4 regions of the Arthrobacter sp. 3Tela_A genome follow, and region 2 is predicted to be linked to each of the others. Evidence: riboswitches for the same ligand, from Rfam matches in the RefSeq annotation. Region 2 holds a riboswitch; each other region holds the start of a gene.

What was found. Region 2 has a riboswitch for S-adenosylmethionine ahead of TVC13_RS17500 (flavin reductase family protein). Riboswitches for the same ligand answer to the same signal wherever they lie in the genome.
Region 1: linked by a shared signal. The riboswitch ahead of TVC13_RS14720 (methionine ABC transporter ATP-binding protein) and the one ahead of TVC13_RS17500 (flavin reductase family protein) in region 2 are both predicted to bind S-adenosylmethionine.
Region 3: linked by a shared signal. The riboswitch ahead of TVC13_RS14755 (LLM class flavin-dependent oxidoreductase) and the one ahead of TVC13_RS17500 (flavin reductase family protein) in region 2 are both predicted to bind S-adenosylmethionine.
Region 4: linked by a shared signal. The riboswitch ahead of TVC13_RS16110 (bifunctional o-acetylhomoserine/o-acetylserine sulfhydrylase) and the one ahead of TVC13_RS17500 (flavin reductase family protein) in region 2 are both predicted to bind S-adenosylmethionine.

Annotation. Positions count from the first base shown of each region.
Region 1 is NZ_JAXIOM010000057.1:4,266-7,988, forward strand. Features, by position in the region: gene TVC13_RS14710 (LLM class flavin-dependent oxidoreductase) at 1-866, opposite strand, end outside; gene TVC13_RS14715 (methionine ABC transporter permease) at 896-1,561, opposite strand; gene TVC13_RS14720 (methionine ABC transporter ATP-binding protein) at 1,554-2,345, opposite strand; SAM riboswitch class I at 2,452-2,556, opposite strand; gene TVC13_RS14725 (hypothetical protein) at 2,775-3,326, shown strand; gene TVC13_RS14730 (SDR family oxidoreductase) at 3,337-3,723, opposite strand, start outside.
Region 2 is NZ_JAXIOM010000090.1:6,487-10,209, forward strand. Features, by position in the region: gene TVC13_RS17490 (PhzF family phenazine biosynthesis protein) at 1-538, opposite strand, end outside; gene TVC13_RS17495 (MFS transporter) at 608-1,810, shown strand; SAM riboswitch class IV at 1,898-2,017, shown strand; gene TVC13_RS17500 (flavin reductase family protein) at 2,069-2,575, shown strand; gene TVC13_RS17505 (PhzF family phenazine biosynthesis protein) at 2,710-3,567, shown strand.
Region 3 is NZ_JAXIOM010000057.1:10,488-14,210, forward strand. Features, by position in the region: gene TVC13_RS14745 (MFS transporter) at 1-471, opposite strand, end outside; gene TVC13_RS14750 (ArsR/SmtB family transcription factor) at 468-812, opposite strand; gene TVC13_RS14755 (LLM class flavin-dependent oxidoreductase) at 868-2,262, opposite strand; SAM riboswitch class IV at 2,298-2,412, opposite strand; gene TVC13_RS14760 (ABC transporter ATP-binding protein) at 2,831-3,658, shown strand.
Region 4 is NZ_JAXIOM010000070.1:13,497-17,219, forward strand. Features, by position in the region: gene metX (homoserine O-acetyltransferase MetX) at 1-924, opposite strand, end outside; gene TVC13_RS16110 (bifunctional o-acetylhomoserine/o-acetylserine sulfhydrylase) at 921-2,237, opposite strand; SAM riboswitch class IV at 2,303-2,419, opposite strand; gene TVC13_RS16115 (VOC family protein) at 2,545-3,186, shown strand; gene TVC13_RS16120 (hypothetical protein) at 3,623-3,723, shown strand, end outside.

The sequences.
Region 1 (3,723 bases), on a different contig from region 2:
GTAAATACCTTGACGTCCCCGGGCAGCCGCCCGGCGTCCACGGCACGTGCCCGGACCCCGGCGGCGACCTTCGCTGCATGGGCGGGGTTGGGCGCAAAAATGAAGGTAGCTTCGGCGTTGGCTGCGGCAAACTGCTGCCCGCGGCCGGAGCTGCCGGCCTGGAAGAGCAAGGGGGTGCGCTGCGGGGAGGGTGAACTCAGGTGCGGTCCGTCGATCGAGTACCGCTCGCCGCGGTGGTGGATCTTGTGGACCTTGTCCGGGTCCGCGTGCAGACCGCTGGTCTTGTCCTGGACCAGCGCGCCATCATCCCAGGATCCTTCCCAGAGCTTGTACACCGCGTCGGTGTATTCATCCGCCCAGTCATACCGGCGGTCGTGCTCGGTGAGGCCGTCGCTGCCGAAGTTGCGGTGCGCGTTCTCCAGCACGGAGGTGACGATGTTCCAGCCGGCCCGGCCGCCGGAGAGGTGGTCCAGAGTGGACATCTGCCGCGCGAACTGGAAGGGATGGCTCTGCACCACGGACGACGTCGCCGCCAGGCCGATGTCCCTGGTGGCGCCGGACAGTGCCGCGAGCAGCAGCAGCGGATCATTGGCCGGCACCTGCAGGCCGCGGCGCACGTGGGAGGCCCATCCGCCGTCGTGGTTGCCGTACAGGCCCACGACGTCGGCGAAGAACAGGGCGTCGAACTTCGCGTCTTCGAGCTGCCGGGCAAGGTCTGTCCAGAAGGACAGCTCGTTGAAGCGGTGCTGCCCGGCATCGGGGTGGCGCCATTGGCCGCCGCGGATGTGGCTGGTGGTGTTCATCAGGAAGGCGTTCAGCAGAAGGCGCGGACGCCCGCCGGGAAAACGGGTACTAAGAATGCTCATGGAAGTAACTTTCGATAGGAGCGGGAAGGCTAGAGGCGCTTGTCGGCGCGGCGGGAGAGCCAGGAGCCGCCCAGCTGCACGGCCTGGACCAGCAGGACCATCAGCACAATCGCGGTGAGCATCAGCCCGGTTTCATAGCGGTAGTAGCCGTAGCGGATGGCGAAGTCGCCGATTCCGCCGCCGCCCACCAGCCCCGCCATCGCGGAGTAGGAGATGAAGCTGACGGTCATGATCGTGACCGAGCTGATCAGTGCCGGACGCGCTTCGACCAGCAGCACGTCCCGCACGATCTGGCCGCGGGTTGCTCCCATGGAGCGGGCGGCTTCCACCACGCCGCCGCCCAACGCGGTGATGTTCTGCTCCACGAACCGGGCAAAGTACGGAATGGCGTTAATGGTCAGCGGCACGATCACAGCTGCGGTGCCGATGGTTGTTCCCACCACGAAGCGGGTGAACGGGATGATCGCGATCAGCAGGATCAGGAACGGAAAGGAACGCACCAGGTTCACCAGTGAGTCCAGGACGCGGTGCAGCCGCGGTTTGTGCCCCAGCCCGTCCGGCCCAAGGGAGTAGAGCAGCACACCCAGCGGGGTGCCGATCAGCACCGCCAGCGGAATCGCGACCAGCAGCATGGTGCCGGTCTGCCCCAGTGCGGCGAGCAGTTCCGGCCAGACTTCGGCAATTCGCTCAAGCAACGCGGGCTCCTTCCCGGCGGGCAGCCCGGTCCAGGGTGATTTCGTCGGAGATCAGGTACCGGCCGATCGCGGTGGCCGGGGTGAAACCGGGGCGGGCCAGTTCCGCGAGCGCGAACTGTTCCACCACCCGGCCTTCCTCCATGACGGCGACATTGTCCGCAATCGCCTTGATGACGTTCATTTCATGGGTGACCACCACGATCGTGATCCCGAACCGCGCGTTGACGTCGCTGAGGTACTGCAGCACGGAGGCAGTGGTCCTCGGATCGACGGCGGAGGTCGGTTCGTCGCACAGCAGCACCTTGGGCCGCGTGGCCAGGGCACGGGCAATGGCAACACGCTGCTTCTGCCCGCCGGAGAGCTTGGCCGGATAGGTGCCCGCTTTCTCCGAGAGGTCGACGACGGCGAGCGCCTCCAGTGCGCGGGTGCGGCGTTCGGCGGCGTTCTTCACGCCGGCGAACTTCAGCGAGAGTTCAACGTTCTGCGCGGCGGTGCGGTTGTTCAGCAGGTTGAAGTGCTGGAAGATCATCCCGATCTCATGCCGGGCCGCACGAAGCTCGGCATCACCCAACCCGGTCAGGTCCGTTCCATCCACCAGCACGCGGCCGGAAGTTGGGCGTTCCAGCAGGTTGATGTTGCGCAGCAGCGTGGATTTTCCGGCACCGGAGAACCCGATAATGCCCTGGATGCTGCCCTTGGGAATTTCAAGGCTGACGCTGTCCACTGCCGTGAAAGCCGATTCACCGCCTCCAAAGACGGTGGAGACGTTCTCAATACGGATCATGCTGTCCTCCTGCGGTCTATGCCCGGGAAGAGGTGCACGCCGCTTCGCCCGCCCGGCGCCCGTGCAGCGGGGCACGGGAGCAGCGGACCGTCTAAGAGCAGGTGCTTCTCCATCGGTCCTGGCGGTAGCACCCTTCTTCGGCGGGTATGCCCGCGGAAGGGGGTTGCTGCGGCGTCACGGAGCCAGGTCTCTCAGCCGCTCTGGATGGTTACGCCACTATCTAAACCGGCTGCACCCGGTCAGGGCCAGAAGATTTCTCCGTGCGGCCCTATGCGTCGGTTCGTAACGCCACCGGCGTCACAATCCGTATTGTTACGCACCGTTGTTACGCACCCGCTGAGAACTCTCCCTGGGTCCACGCCATTCATTCACCGGGCCGTTCGCGGCGCGGGAGCACAGAATTCCGGGCAGATCCGGGAGGATGGGAACGTGACCCTTCCGGAACGCCCTGCCCTGTCTTCCTCGCTCGGGGCTGGCGAGTTCCGCCGGTGGTACTGGCTGAAGGATGAGCTGCAGGCGTTTGCCCGGGCGCAGCAGATTCCGGCCACGGGGTCCAAGGAACAGCTGGCCGAACGGGTTGCGGCCTACCTGGCGGGCAAGCCGCTTCCGGCGCCGGCTGCGAAGCCCCGGCGCTCCCGGCAACGGCTCGTTCCGCCGCTGACTATCCATACGGTGATTCCGGCGGGACATCCCTGCAGCCAGGTGCTGCGGGAGTTCTTCGTCAACGCGCTGGGGCCTGGTTTCCGGTTCGATGCCCCCATGCGCGAGTTCTTCGCCGCCAATGACGGGACGGCTACCCTGGCTGCGGCGCTGGATCACTGGCACGCCACCCGTGCCGCGGCAGCCGCTCCGATTGGCCCGCAGTTCGAGCTCAACCGCTTCGCCCGGGACTGGCATGCCGCACATCCCGGCGGCACCCGGGACCAGATGCTCTCTGCCTGGAAGGTCCACCGATCCCTCCCTGCGGACCGGCGGGGGTAGCCCAGGTTCTTTAGCGGCTGCCCATGGCAGCCAGCTCCTCCCGGATGCTTTCCGGTTCTTCGTCCAGGGGCATGTTTGGATCGTCCTGCACTCCGTCCAGCGTGCCCGGAGGGTCGGCCTGGAGCGGTGCGAAGAAGGCATCGAAGTCAGTGACCGGCTCTCCGTCCCCGGCGATGAGTTCAAGGGTCTTGCCGAGGGCGTCGTCGGAACTCAAGGCGTGCACCAGCACTTCGGCAATCTGGGTGCGGGCAATCCCGCCGTCCGCAGGCGTGCCGGTCCGCCGGCGGTCTCCCTGCAGGGCGATTTCCCGGCCCTGGCCGGGTTCGTTGTAGTCGAACCATCCGGGCCGGACGATGGTGTACGGCAGTCCGCTGGCCCGGAGCAGACGCTCGGAGCG
Region 2 (3,723 bases):
CATGGTCCGGCCGCAGTGAGAGGACCGTCTCAGCGTCCGGCAGCAGAAGTCCCAGCCAGCCCGGTCCGTTGTCCACCCACTGGTGGCCGCGGACCTGGTCCGGCGTGAGCCCGAGCGCGGCCGTCACACGGGCCAGTGTCCCCTCCTCCACAGGCCCGGTGCGGATCAGCCGAGGTGCTGCAAAGGCGGCCAGGCCTGCGTTGACCCGGAGCGGCACCAGCCCAATTCCGCACTCCTGAACCACTAGACCCGGCTTCATCGGCGTATTTCCGGCCTCGGTCCACGCGTGGCACGTTCCCAGGGTGGGGTGCCCGGCGAACGGGATTTCGCCGCCCGGGGTGAAAATCCGCACCCGGTAGTCGGCCTCGTCCTGCGTCGCCGGGAGGATAAAGGTGGTCTCGGAGAGGTTCGTCCAGCGGGCGAACTGCAGCATGGCCTCGTCGTCGAGGTCTTCCCCGTCCAGGACCACGGCCAGCGGGTTGCCCTGGTACGGCTTGCTGCCGAAAACGTCTACCTGTTTGAACCAGCGTTGTCTCATGCGGACACTGTAATAGCTGGCCGCACGTGCGCGGCAAAGCGTGCCGATGGTGTCCGCTAGGCTCTGCGCATGAGAAACGGAGCGGGCTCCCGCAAACCCGTTGCAGCAGCTGCGGCCGCACTGGGCGGTTCAGCTGAGCTGGTGGACTTCCTGATCCCGCTGTGGGCAGGGATTGAGCTCGGCCTCTGCAGCGCAGCCATTGGGATGCTCATCGCTGTGGAGTTGACCGTCTCGGTGGCAGCGCGGCCCCTGGCCGGCCGGCTGGCCGACACGTTCACCCGGACCCGCGTCGCAGCAGCGGGCGCGTTCCTCTACGCCCTCAGCTGCCTCGGTTACGCTATGGCTGGCTCCTGGCCCTGGGCAGTGGCAGCGGCGGCTGTGGGCGGTATTGGCGGTGCGCTCTTCTGGATAGCCGTCCGTGCCGTCGCCGCCGAGTCTCTGGACACCGATTCGGGTTCCCTGGCCGGGCTGCTTTCCTCTGAGTCCTTCGGGTCCTGGTTCTTTTGGATCCCGGCTATGGTGCTGCTGCCGACCATCGGATTCTTCGGCGTCTTCATTGCGCTGGCCGTTGTCTGCCTGGCGGCCGCCCTCTGGCTGCTGCTGGTCCGCAGCGCGCCGCCCCGGGTCCAGGACGATCCGCGCGGCAGGGCGAAAGGCTCCGGCCTGGGACCGCTCCTTTTCCTGGCCGGTTTGACGGCAGTGGCCGAGGCCGGTGTGGGACTGCTGCTCCTGCTGCATCTGCAGAACGCAGTCGGTCTGGAGGTCTACCAGATCGCACTTGTCTACCTGCCCGGCGGCATTGCGCTGACGGTTCTCCCCCGGGTGCTGCACCGGTTCACCGAGCGGCGCGGGCGCCGGACAGGTTACATCGCGGCGTCGACTGCCTCGGCCGTGGCCGCAGTCGGCCTGGCATTCACTCCGTCTCCGCTGCTCATCGCTGCGCTGTGGGTACTAACGTGTGCTTCCTGGGCGCTGTTGATTCCGATGCATGGAGCGGTAGTGGCTGAGGCCGGCGATCACCGGCTCGGCCGCGGAATGGCACTCCTGAGCAACGCGGGACTGATCGGTGCCGCCGCAGGGTCCCTGCTGGCAGGCTTCCTTTACGACGGCGCTCCCTGGCTCCTCTCCTGCCTGGTGCTGGGCGCTGTCATCCTCAGCGGGGCCGCGCTGGGTCCCATGGTCCTGCACCGGATGGGTGTTCGGGACAGGCCGGACAATCCAGCCGTGGCGCCTGACCCCGTGGAAACAGGAAACAGGCCGGCAGCCGGTTAGGTACCCCGTTACGAAGTGTTGCCCTGCATGGCCGGAATGTGACGGTCGTTTGCCCCGGGACACCCCGGCTCCTAGATTGGTAGCCAGAATCAAGAGTTCCAGCCACAGGCCCTGGCCGGCTGGACGGCAACCCTCTCGCCGTAGCGGGGTGCTCCAGGTGACGATTCGGCCGTTCCGGTGGATCTCCCGGTCCGGCAAGTACAGCGTCAGCCTCCACGGTTCCGCACCGCAGGCTGCGCCTCAGGCAGAGGAATCTCCATGGCACTTGAAACTGATCTCCAGCCGAATGCACTGCGTCAGGCCTTTGGGCGTTTTCCGTCCGGAATCGCAGCGCTCTGCGCCGAAGTGGATGGTGCACCGCAGGGAATCGTGGCCTCTTCCTTCACCGTCGGAGTCTCGATGGATCCGCCCCTGGTGATGTTCGCGGTGCAAAACACCTCCCGCACCTGGCCGCTGCTTCGTACGGCAGGCCGGATCGGTGTATCCATCCTGGGCACAGGGCACGACGGCGTCTGCCGCCAGATCGCTTCCCGCGACGGTGACCGCTTTGCCGGGCTGAGCCTGCACGAAGCCGACACCGGTGCCCTGTTCCTGGACGAGGCCGCCCTCTGGCTCGAAACCTCGGTTGAGAACGAGATTCCGGCCGGGGACCACGCCGTCGTTCTGCTTCGCGTGCACGGCTACTCCACCCACGACGGCGCACATGAGCCGCTGGTCTTCCACGGGTCGGCGTTTAGGAATCTCGCGGTACCCGCGTTCGTCTGAGTCGCCCGCCCTCGCAAAACGCTCCGTTTTGGGAAATCGCTCCGCCGCGCCGCGGAGCAAACAGCACAAACCGGAGCAGCTTGGGGCAACCCATGCCTATCGGATCCACCCGGGCGACTCACTAAGCTCAAATAGTGACTCCCGAAACTCCCGTATCTGCCCGCCCGTTTGCCCAGGTTGATGTGTTCAGCCCCGAACCCTTCGGCGGCAACCCGCTCGCCGTCGTCCTTGAATCCTCCGGACTCAGTACCGCCCGGATGCAGCGATTCGCGAACTGGACCAATCTGTCCGAGACCACCTTCCTGCTGCCCCCGGACGATTCGCAGGCCGACTACCGGGTCCGGATTTTCACCCCCACTGAGGAACTGCCGTTCGCCGGGCATCCCACCCTGGGCTCTGCCCAGGCCTGGCTGGAAGCCGGAGGAAAACCCCGGCAGGAGGGCATCCTCGTCCAGGAATCCGCTGCCGGCCTGGTGCGGATCAAAACGGACGACGGCGGCCGGCTGGCTTTTGCGGCTCCGGCGCTGACGCGGTCGGGACCTGTTGCCGAGGAGGTGCTGGACCGCGTTGCGGCAGGCCTGGGACTCTCCCGGCAGGCGCTGCGGGACGCTGCCTGGCTGGTCAACGGCCCTGAATGGATCGGCGTGCTGCTGGACTCGGCAGCGGAGGTGCTGGCCATCCGTCCCAACTACCCGGCCATGGCCGGCTTGGCTGTCGGCGTCATCGGCCCGCACCCCGACGGCGAGTCCACCGGGTTTGAGGTGCGCACGTTCATCTCCGATGACCTCCCCTGTGAGGACCCGGTGACAGGCAGCTTCAACGCCGGGGTGGCCCAGTGGCTGATAGGAAGCGGCCGGGCACCGTCGTCGTACATCGCTGCCCAGGGAACAGTCCTTGGCCGGACCGGACGCGTCCACGTGGAAGCCGACGGTGCGGGCATCTGGGTGGGCGGGGAATGCACCACCCGGATCACAGGGACCATCAGCATCTGAGGCAGCGGATCGCTGCGTTTTGGAACATCGCGCCGGTTTGGGACATCGCTCCGCCGCGCCGCGGAGCGAACTGCACAAAGCGGAGCGGAATGCGCTAGCCGGCCGCATCGTGAAGGTTACGGACAGCAATGGACCCCGGCGGGCCCCCGCGGGGGC
Region 3 (3,723 bases), on a different contig from region 2:
GACTGCGGCAAGCGCCGGGCTCAGCAGCGATTCCAGGTCATAGGCAAGCCGGGACAGTGACAGGGCACGGGTGTAATCCCGGGAATCCGGCAGCACGCCCGGAATCAGCGACTGGAACGCAGGCGTGAAGGTTGCCGATGCGGACTGCAGTATGAACACCAGGACGTAGACCTGCCATATCTCGGTCACCCACGGAAGACCCAGTGCCACCGCGAACCTCACCGCATCGGCACCAACCAACACGGCCTTTTTCGGCAAGCGGTCCACCAGGGCAGCGACCACCGGCGCCACGCCCACGTACGCCAGCATCTTGATCGTAAGAGCGGTGCCGAGCACTGCTCCGGCTGAGTCCCCCGCCAGGTCGAAGGCAAGAAGGCCCAGGGCAACGGTCAGCAGGCCCGTTCCGAGCAACGCCAATACCTGGGCGAAGAACAGTGCCCGGTAGGTGGGATTGCGCAGGACCCGGATCATGAGTGGTGCCCGGGCTTCTCGTCCACGGCATGCTCGGCCTGCCGGATAGCTTCGACCACCAGCCGCATCGCGTGCTCGTCCGTGAGGCGGTAAAACGCCCGGTTCCCGTCCTGCCGGACACGGACCAGCTTGCCCCACCTCAGCTTCGCCAGGTGCTGGGAGACAGCGGCCGGGCTGCGCTCCACGATTTCGGCCAGGTTGTTCACCGAGAGTTCGCCTTCACGCAGGGCCAGCACAATCCGAATGCGTGTTGCGTCCGCGAGCAGGCGGAAGACCTCAACGGCTACGTCAATGTAGGCGTTCGCGGGAGTAAGGTCATCAGCATTAGTATCTGCGTGCATACGCAGATACTAACAAACGCCCTCCCCCGGGGGCAGCCTCCGCGGAAGCCCAGTCCTAGCGCGTGACGGCCGGCGCCAGTCGGTACCGGGCTCCCCTGTGCTCTGCGGGCAGCTTGTCGCCGGCACCAAAGAGCTTGTTCCGCAGCGTGCCCGGGGCGTACTCCGTGGGGTAGGCACCGCGCTTCTGCAGTTCCGGAACCACGAACTCCACGACGTCCTCAAAGGTGCCCGGGGTGACGGCATACGCGAGGTTAAAGCCGTCGACGTCGGTCTCTTCCACCCAGCGGATCAGCTCCTCGGCGACCTCGGCGCCGGAGCCCACCAGCCGCGGGCCCAGCCCGCCGATACCGGCGCTCTCGGCGATGTCGCGCACCGTCCAGGGCTCGCCGTCGTCCTTCACTTTCTGGAAGTTCGCCGCGGCTGACTGGATGGCGTTGGACTTCACCGAGCCCAGCGGCTCGTCAAGGTTGTAGGTGGAAAGGTCAACACCCATCCAGCCGGACATCAGCGCCAGCGCGCCTTCGTCACTGATGTAGCTCTGATAGTCAAGATGCTTGGCTTCGGCTTCCTCAGCCGTGGCGGCGGTGATGATGGTCAGCAGCGTGTAGATCCGGATGGAGTAGCGGTCCCGTCCGGCCGCTTCGGCGGCGTCGCGGATCTTCGTGACGGTTGCCTTGAGTTTCTCCACCGTGGAGGCGCCGACGAACACGGCTTCGGCGTTTTCGGAAGCGAACGCGATGCCGCGCGGGGACGCGCCGGCCTGGTAGATCACCGGGGTGCGCTGCGGGGACGGCTCGGAAATGTGAATGCCGGGGACCTTGAAGTACTTGCCCTCGTGGTTGATGTCGTGGACCTTGGCCGGGTCCGTGAACACGCCGGTCTCCCGGTCGCGGACAACGGCGTCGTCTTCCCAGGAGCCTTCGAGCAGCTTGTAGACGACTTCGAGGTATTCATCGGCATGGTTGTACCGCTCGTCGTGCTCCAGCTGGTCTTCCTGGCCCATGTTCCGGGCGGCGGAGGGCAGGTAGCCGGTCACGACGTTCCAGCCGACCCGGCCCCCGGTGAGGTGGTCCAGGGTGGAGAGTCTGCGGGCGAACGGGTACGGGTGCTCATAGGCCGTGCCGGCTGTGACGCCGAAGCCCAGGTGTTCGGTGACCAGGGCCATGGCGGAGACCAGCAGCAGCGGATCATTCACGGGCACCTGTGTGCCCTGCCGAAGGGTCGCCTCGTTGGAGGACCCGTAGACGTCATAGGTGCCCAGGACGTCGGCAATGAAGATCCCGTCGAACAGGCCGCGTTCGCAGGTCTGCGCCAGGTGAGTCCAGTAGCTGAGCTTGGTGTAGTCCGTTGACCGGTCTTCGGGATGGCGCCACAGTCCGGGCGACTGGTGGCCCACGCAGTTCATGTCGAACGCGTTGAAGCGGATGTGGCGGGCGGGCGTGGTGGCCATGAGGGTCCTTTACGGAAGGACGCACCGCGGAGGGAGCGCCGTACTTGCCGCGGGCGGTCTTGCCGGCGACCGGATCGTCATCTGGGGCACCCCGCTACGGGAGAGGGTTGCCGCCCAACGAGCCAGAGCTTCGCGTTGGGACTCATGATCCTGCGGGTTCAGTATGCGCCCGCTCCCCCGGTGGCACGCAAGCCGACGTGTTCACGCGGCGTAACCGCCGCCGTCGTACTTCACCTCCCGGGCGCCCAGCCGCCCCGCCCCGAACCATCGAGATGACAGAAACTGCACGTTTCAGCGCTGTAACGTGCAGTTTCTGCTATCTCGATGGGGGAGGGAGGGGCTGAGAAATGTTACGCCGGGACTTGCCGGAATCGGACTTCAGGGCGTTTAGTTGGGTCTTGACCATCCCGAGCGGCTGAGAGACCTGGATCAGTGAAGCCGCAGCAACCCTGGTCGTAGTGCTTCCTCCTTGAGGCACTGCGATATCGAGGTGGACGTCGCAGGAGGCCGGCAGCGGCCCAGGACGTTTTCCGTAGGGTGCTACTGCCAGGACCGATGGAGTGTTCACATGACTGCAGTACTTTCCTCCGGCTCCCATGCCGTCTCCGCTGCCCCGCGCACTGCTCCCGACACCGCACTGTCCGTGACGTTCGACGGCGTCGGCCGCAGCTTCGGCTCCGGCACAGACGCCCACGTGGTGCTGCGCGACATCAACTTCGAAGTCCGTCCGGGCGAGGTCCTGGCCATCCTGGGTTCCAGCGGCTGCGGCAAGTCCACCCTGCTGCGCGCCACCGCAGGGCTCGACGCCGCTTCCACCGGCCAGGTGCTGATCGACGGTACGGCTGTGCGCGGCATTGACGACCGGTGTGCTGTGGCTTTCCAGGAACCGCGGCTGTTGCCGTGGCAGACCCTGCAGGCCAACGTTGCGATTGGCCTGCCGAAGGGCACCAGCGCTTCCGAAGGCAAAGCCAAGGTCTCCGAGCTGCTCAAACTCGTGGAACTGGACAGCTTTGCCAAGCACCAGCCGCGTGCTGTTTCCGGCGGCATGGCCCAGCGTGCGTCACTCGCCCGTGCCCTGGCCCGCAAGCCCGGTGTCCTGCTGCTGGACGAACCGTTTGGGGCCCTGGATGCCCTGACCCGGCTGAAGATGCAGGACCTGCTGCTGGACGTGCACCGCGCTGCGCCCGCCACCGTCCTTCTCGTCACGCATGACGTCGATGAAGCCCTGCAGCTCGCCGACCGGATCATCGTGCTCGGCCGCGAACCGGGCAAGCCCGGCGCCACCATCACGCAGACCATCACCGTGCCCGGTGCCCGTCCCCGGGACCGGGCCTCGGCCGAGCTCGCCCGAATGCGCGGCGAGCTCCTGGCGAGCCTCGGCGTCGACCGCCACTAGAGCGCCCACGCCTCCCCGTCCGGGCCACAACCCTGGCCAATCCGCGGACGCATTGTGCCCGCACC
Region 4 (3,723 bases), on a different contig from region 2:
GCTCCCTCGCCCACGGGTGATGTCATGGCTCATGAGCGCCTCGGTGAGGATGACGTAGCTGTTGGCATCGAAGCGGTCCGCGAGTTTCCGGCCCTGGTGGTCCAGGTAGCTCTCCACCTGGTACCGGCCGCGCTCAGCCGGAAGCGCCGCGCCAAGCGGGTCCTCCCCCGGCTGCGGTGTCCGGCCAAACCGGTACTGCAGTTCCGCCTCGGACCGGTAGGTGATGTGCGCGATCCGGCGGGCCAGGCCCAGCCCGGCCAGCGGGGCACGGCCGTTGTAGTAGTCGCCGCCGTTGTAGTCCGGATCCAGCCGGATGGCCGCCACCTGCGCCTGCGCGAAAGCGATCTGCTCACCTGTGCTTGCCGCCGTCGCCGCAATGACCACACACCGGGCCACCCGGTCGGGTTCAGTCACGGCCCACTCCAGGGCCCGGGCGCCGCCTAGGGAGCCGCCCAGCACGGTGTGCCAGCGGCGGATGCCCAGCTGGTCTGCGAGCCGGGCCTCGGCGTGCACGGAATCCCGAATGGTGACAAACGGGAACCGGGATCCCCAGGGCAGCCCGTCCGGGTCTGCCGATGCCGGACCGGTGGAGCCGTAGCAGCCGCCAACCATGTTGATCGAGACCACAAAGAACCTGTTGGTGTCGATGGTCCGGCCGGGTCCCACCAGGCCGTCCCACCAGCCGGGTTCGTCCGTGCAGCCCTGGGCCACGTGGGTGCTGCCGGTGAGTGCGTGCGGAATGAGGACGGCGTTGGACGCCTCGTCGTTCAGCACGCCCCAGGTTTCGTAGCCCAGCACCACGTCCGGAAGGACGCCGCCGGTCTCCAGGGCCAGGTCACCGATCGAGGCATACTGCAGCACCCCGTCCAGTACACGGACAGGGTGCTGCGGTGCAGGAGGATAGGTTGTCACGCTGTGCTTCATGCTCCCTTGGCGGCGCGGAAACCGGCGTCGAGGTCCGCGATGATGTCGTCGATATGCTCCAGGCCCACGGACAGGCGGACCAGGCCCGGGCTGACGCCGGCTGCTGCCTGGGCCTCAGCACCGAGCTGGCTGTGCGTCGTCGACGCCGGATGGATGACCAGCGAGCGCACGTCGCCCACGTTCGCCACATGGGAGTGCAGCTCAAGGCCGTCCACGAAGCGCTTGCCCGCTTCCACGCCGCCTTCGATCTCGAAGGACACGATCGCCCCGGTTCCGCGCGGGCCGTACTTGCGGCCCCGTTCGTACCACGGGCTCGACTCCAGCCCTGCGTACGCAACCGAAATGACGTCGTCGTGCGCTTCCAGCCAGCGCGCCACGGCGACGGCGTTTTCAACGTGCCGCTCCACGCGCAGGCTCAGGGTCTCAAGCCCCTGGGCGAGGAGGAAAGCGTTGAACGGGGAGAGCGCGGAGCCCAGGTCGCGGAGCAGCTGCACCCGTGCCTTGAGGATGTAGGCGAGGTTGGCGCCAAGGACTCCGTTGGCGCCCAGGTCGCGGGCGTAAACCAGCCCGTTGTAGCTCTCGTCCGGGGTGTTGAAGCCGGGGAACTTTTCCGGATCGGCGCCGAAGTCGAAGTTGCCCGAGTCCACAATCACGCCGGCAATTACGGTGCCGTGACCGCCGAGGTATTTGGTGGCCGAATGCACCACAATGTCAGCGCCCCATTCGATGGGCCGGATCAGGTACGGGGTGGACAGGGTGTTGTCCACGATCAGCGGGATGCCTGCTTCATGGGCGACGGCGGAGATCCCCTCGATGTCCAGGACATCCTGGCGGGGGTTGGAAACCACTTCGCCGAAGAAGGCCTTGGTGTTGGGCCGGACCGCTTCCCGCCACTGGTCCAGGTTGTCCGGGTCCGCGACGAAGCTGACGTCGATTCCGAACTTCTTCAGCGTGTGCTTGAAGAGGTTGTAGGTTCCCCCGTAGAGGCTGGGGCTGGCCACAATGTGGTCCCCGGCTTGGGCGAGGTTCAGGATGGCGTAGGTTTCGGCGGCCTGGCCCGAGGCGAGCAGCAGGGCTCCGAGGCCGCCTTCCAGGGACGCGATCCGGTTCTCGACCGCTTCCTGGGTGGGGTTGCCGATCCGGGTGTAGATGGGCTCCAGTTCGGCCAGCGCGAACCGGTTCGCTGCGGCTTCGGCGCTGGGGAAAACGAAGGACGAGGTTTGGTAGATCGGCAGGGCGCGGGCGCCGGTTACGGCGTCGGGCTCCTGACCTGCATGGATCTGGCGGGTTTCGAAGGACCAGTTGGCAGACATTGTGCTCCCTTTATGACCAGGGGCCCCACAGGGTCGGGTCCGGAATACACCGGAGCGACACGTGTGGCCCGCGCTTGCCGGCACGCCTGTTTGCGTACGGCCAGGTCTTCACCCGGGGCACCCCACCGCGGTTGGAGGGTTGCCGGCCAGCAAGCCGGGGCTATCTGCTGGCACTCATGACCTGTACCTATAGAACCAACCCCTCAGCAGTTGCGCAACCCATATGACGCAGCGTGAAAATCTGCTGATTACGCCGCTTAGGCTTGCCTTAGTCGAGACATAGGTCACAACGTGCCAAGATGTTCGCATGCGCCTGGATCACGTCTCATATGCCTGCGAATCCGACGGCCTGCTGGCCACTACGGAACGCATTGCCGCTGCCCTGGGAACCGACTTCGTCAAGGGCGGAGTCCATCCCCGTTTTGGTACCCGCAACATGATCCTCCCGCTGGCCAACCACCAGTATGTAGAGGTTGTTGAAGTACTGAACCACCCCGCGTCGGACAAGGCCCCATTTGGGCAGGCCGTCCGCGCGCGCTCCGAAGCCGGCGGCGGCTGGATGGGCTGGTGCGTCGCCGTTGAGGACCTTGCTCCCTTCGAAGAACGCCTTGGCCGCTCCTCCGTTCCCGGCAACCGCAAGTTCCCCGACGGACAGGAACTCACCTGGCGCCAGATTGGCATCAACGGCCTGATCGCCGACCCGCAGGTCCCCTACATGCTGCGCTGGGATGAAGACAAGGCAGACCTCCACCCCTCCCGCGCCTTCGAAGGCACCGTCTCGCTGCAGTCGCTCACCATCGCCGGTTCGGCCGCGCGGGTGACCGAGTGGCTGGGCATGCCGGTTGAGAAGCCGCTGGAGTCCGTGGATGTCACCTGGGTCTCCCCCAAGGGCACGCCGGGCATCATGTCTGTCACCTTTGCCACCGAGAAGGGTCTCGTCGAGATCTAGTTCTGCTGGATTCGCTCCGGTTTGTGACAATCGCTCCGGTTTGGGGAACTGCGTGTTCCCCGAACCGGAGCGATTTCCGTTTGGCGGGAGATCTCTTCTCCGGATTCCTGCACTTCGAGACATCCCTGCCGCTTGGGACACCCGTCTACGGCCGTTTCCCTGCACTTCGAGACATCCCTGCCGGTTTGGGACTACCCTCCGCGGCGCCGTGGCAGGAAAGTCCCGAGCTGGCAGGAGAGACCCCAAATGGAGGGTTTTCAATTCATGCCAGGCCGGTTCAATCCGGCCGTCGGCCGGGCAGCCACTCAGAATCACAGCTTGGGAACTCGGCGTGTCATTTCCCCAGGCACTGTTCACAGTTGCTGTGCCGGCAGTCGTTTTCCACAAGCCGGCGTACTGACCTACCGAACGGCTCCCCAATCGGCAGAGTTAGTCCATGCCGATCACTTTCCTGCTCTCAGCGCAGGCCGACTTAGATGGAACGAGCCGCCGGGATCTGGCCCGCAAGTGCGCTGCCGGTGAGCTGGTTCGCCTGAG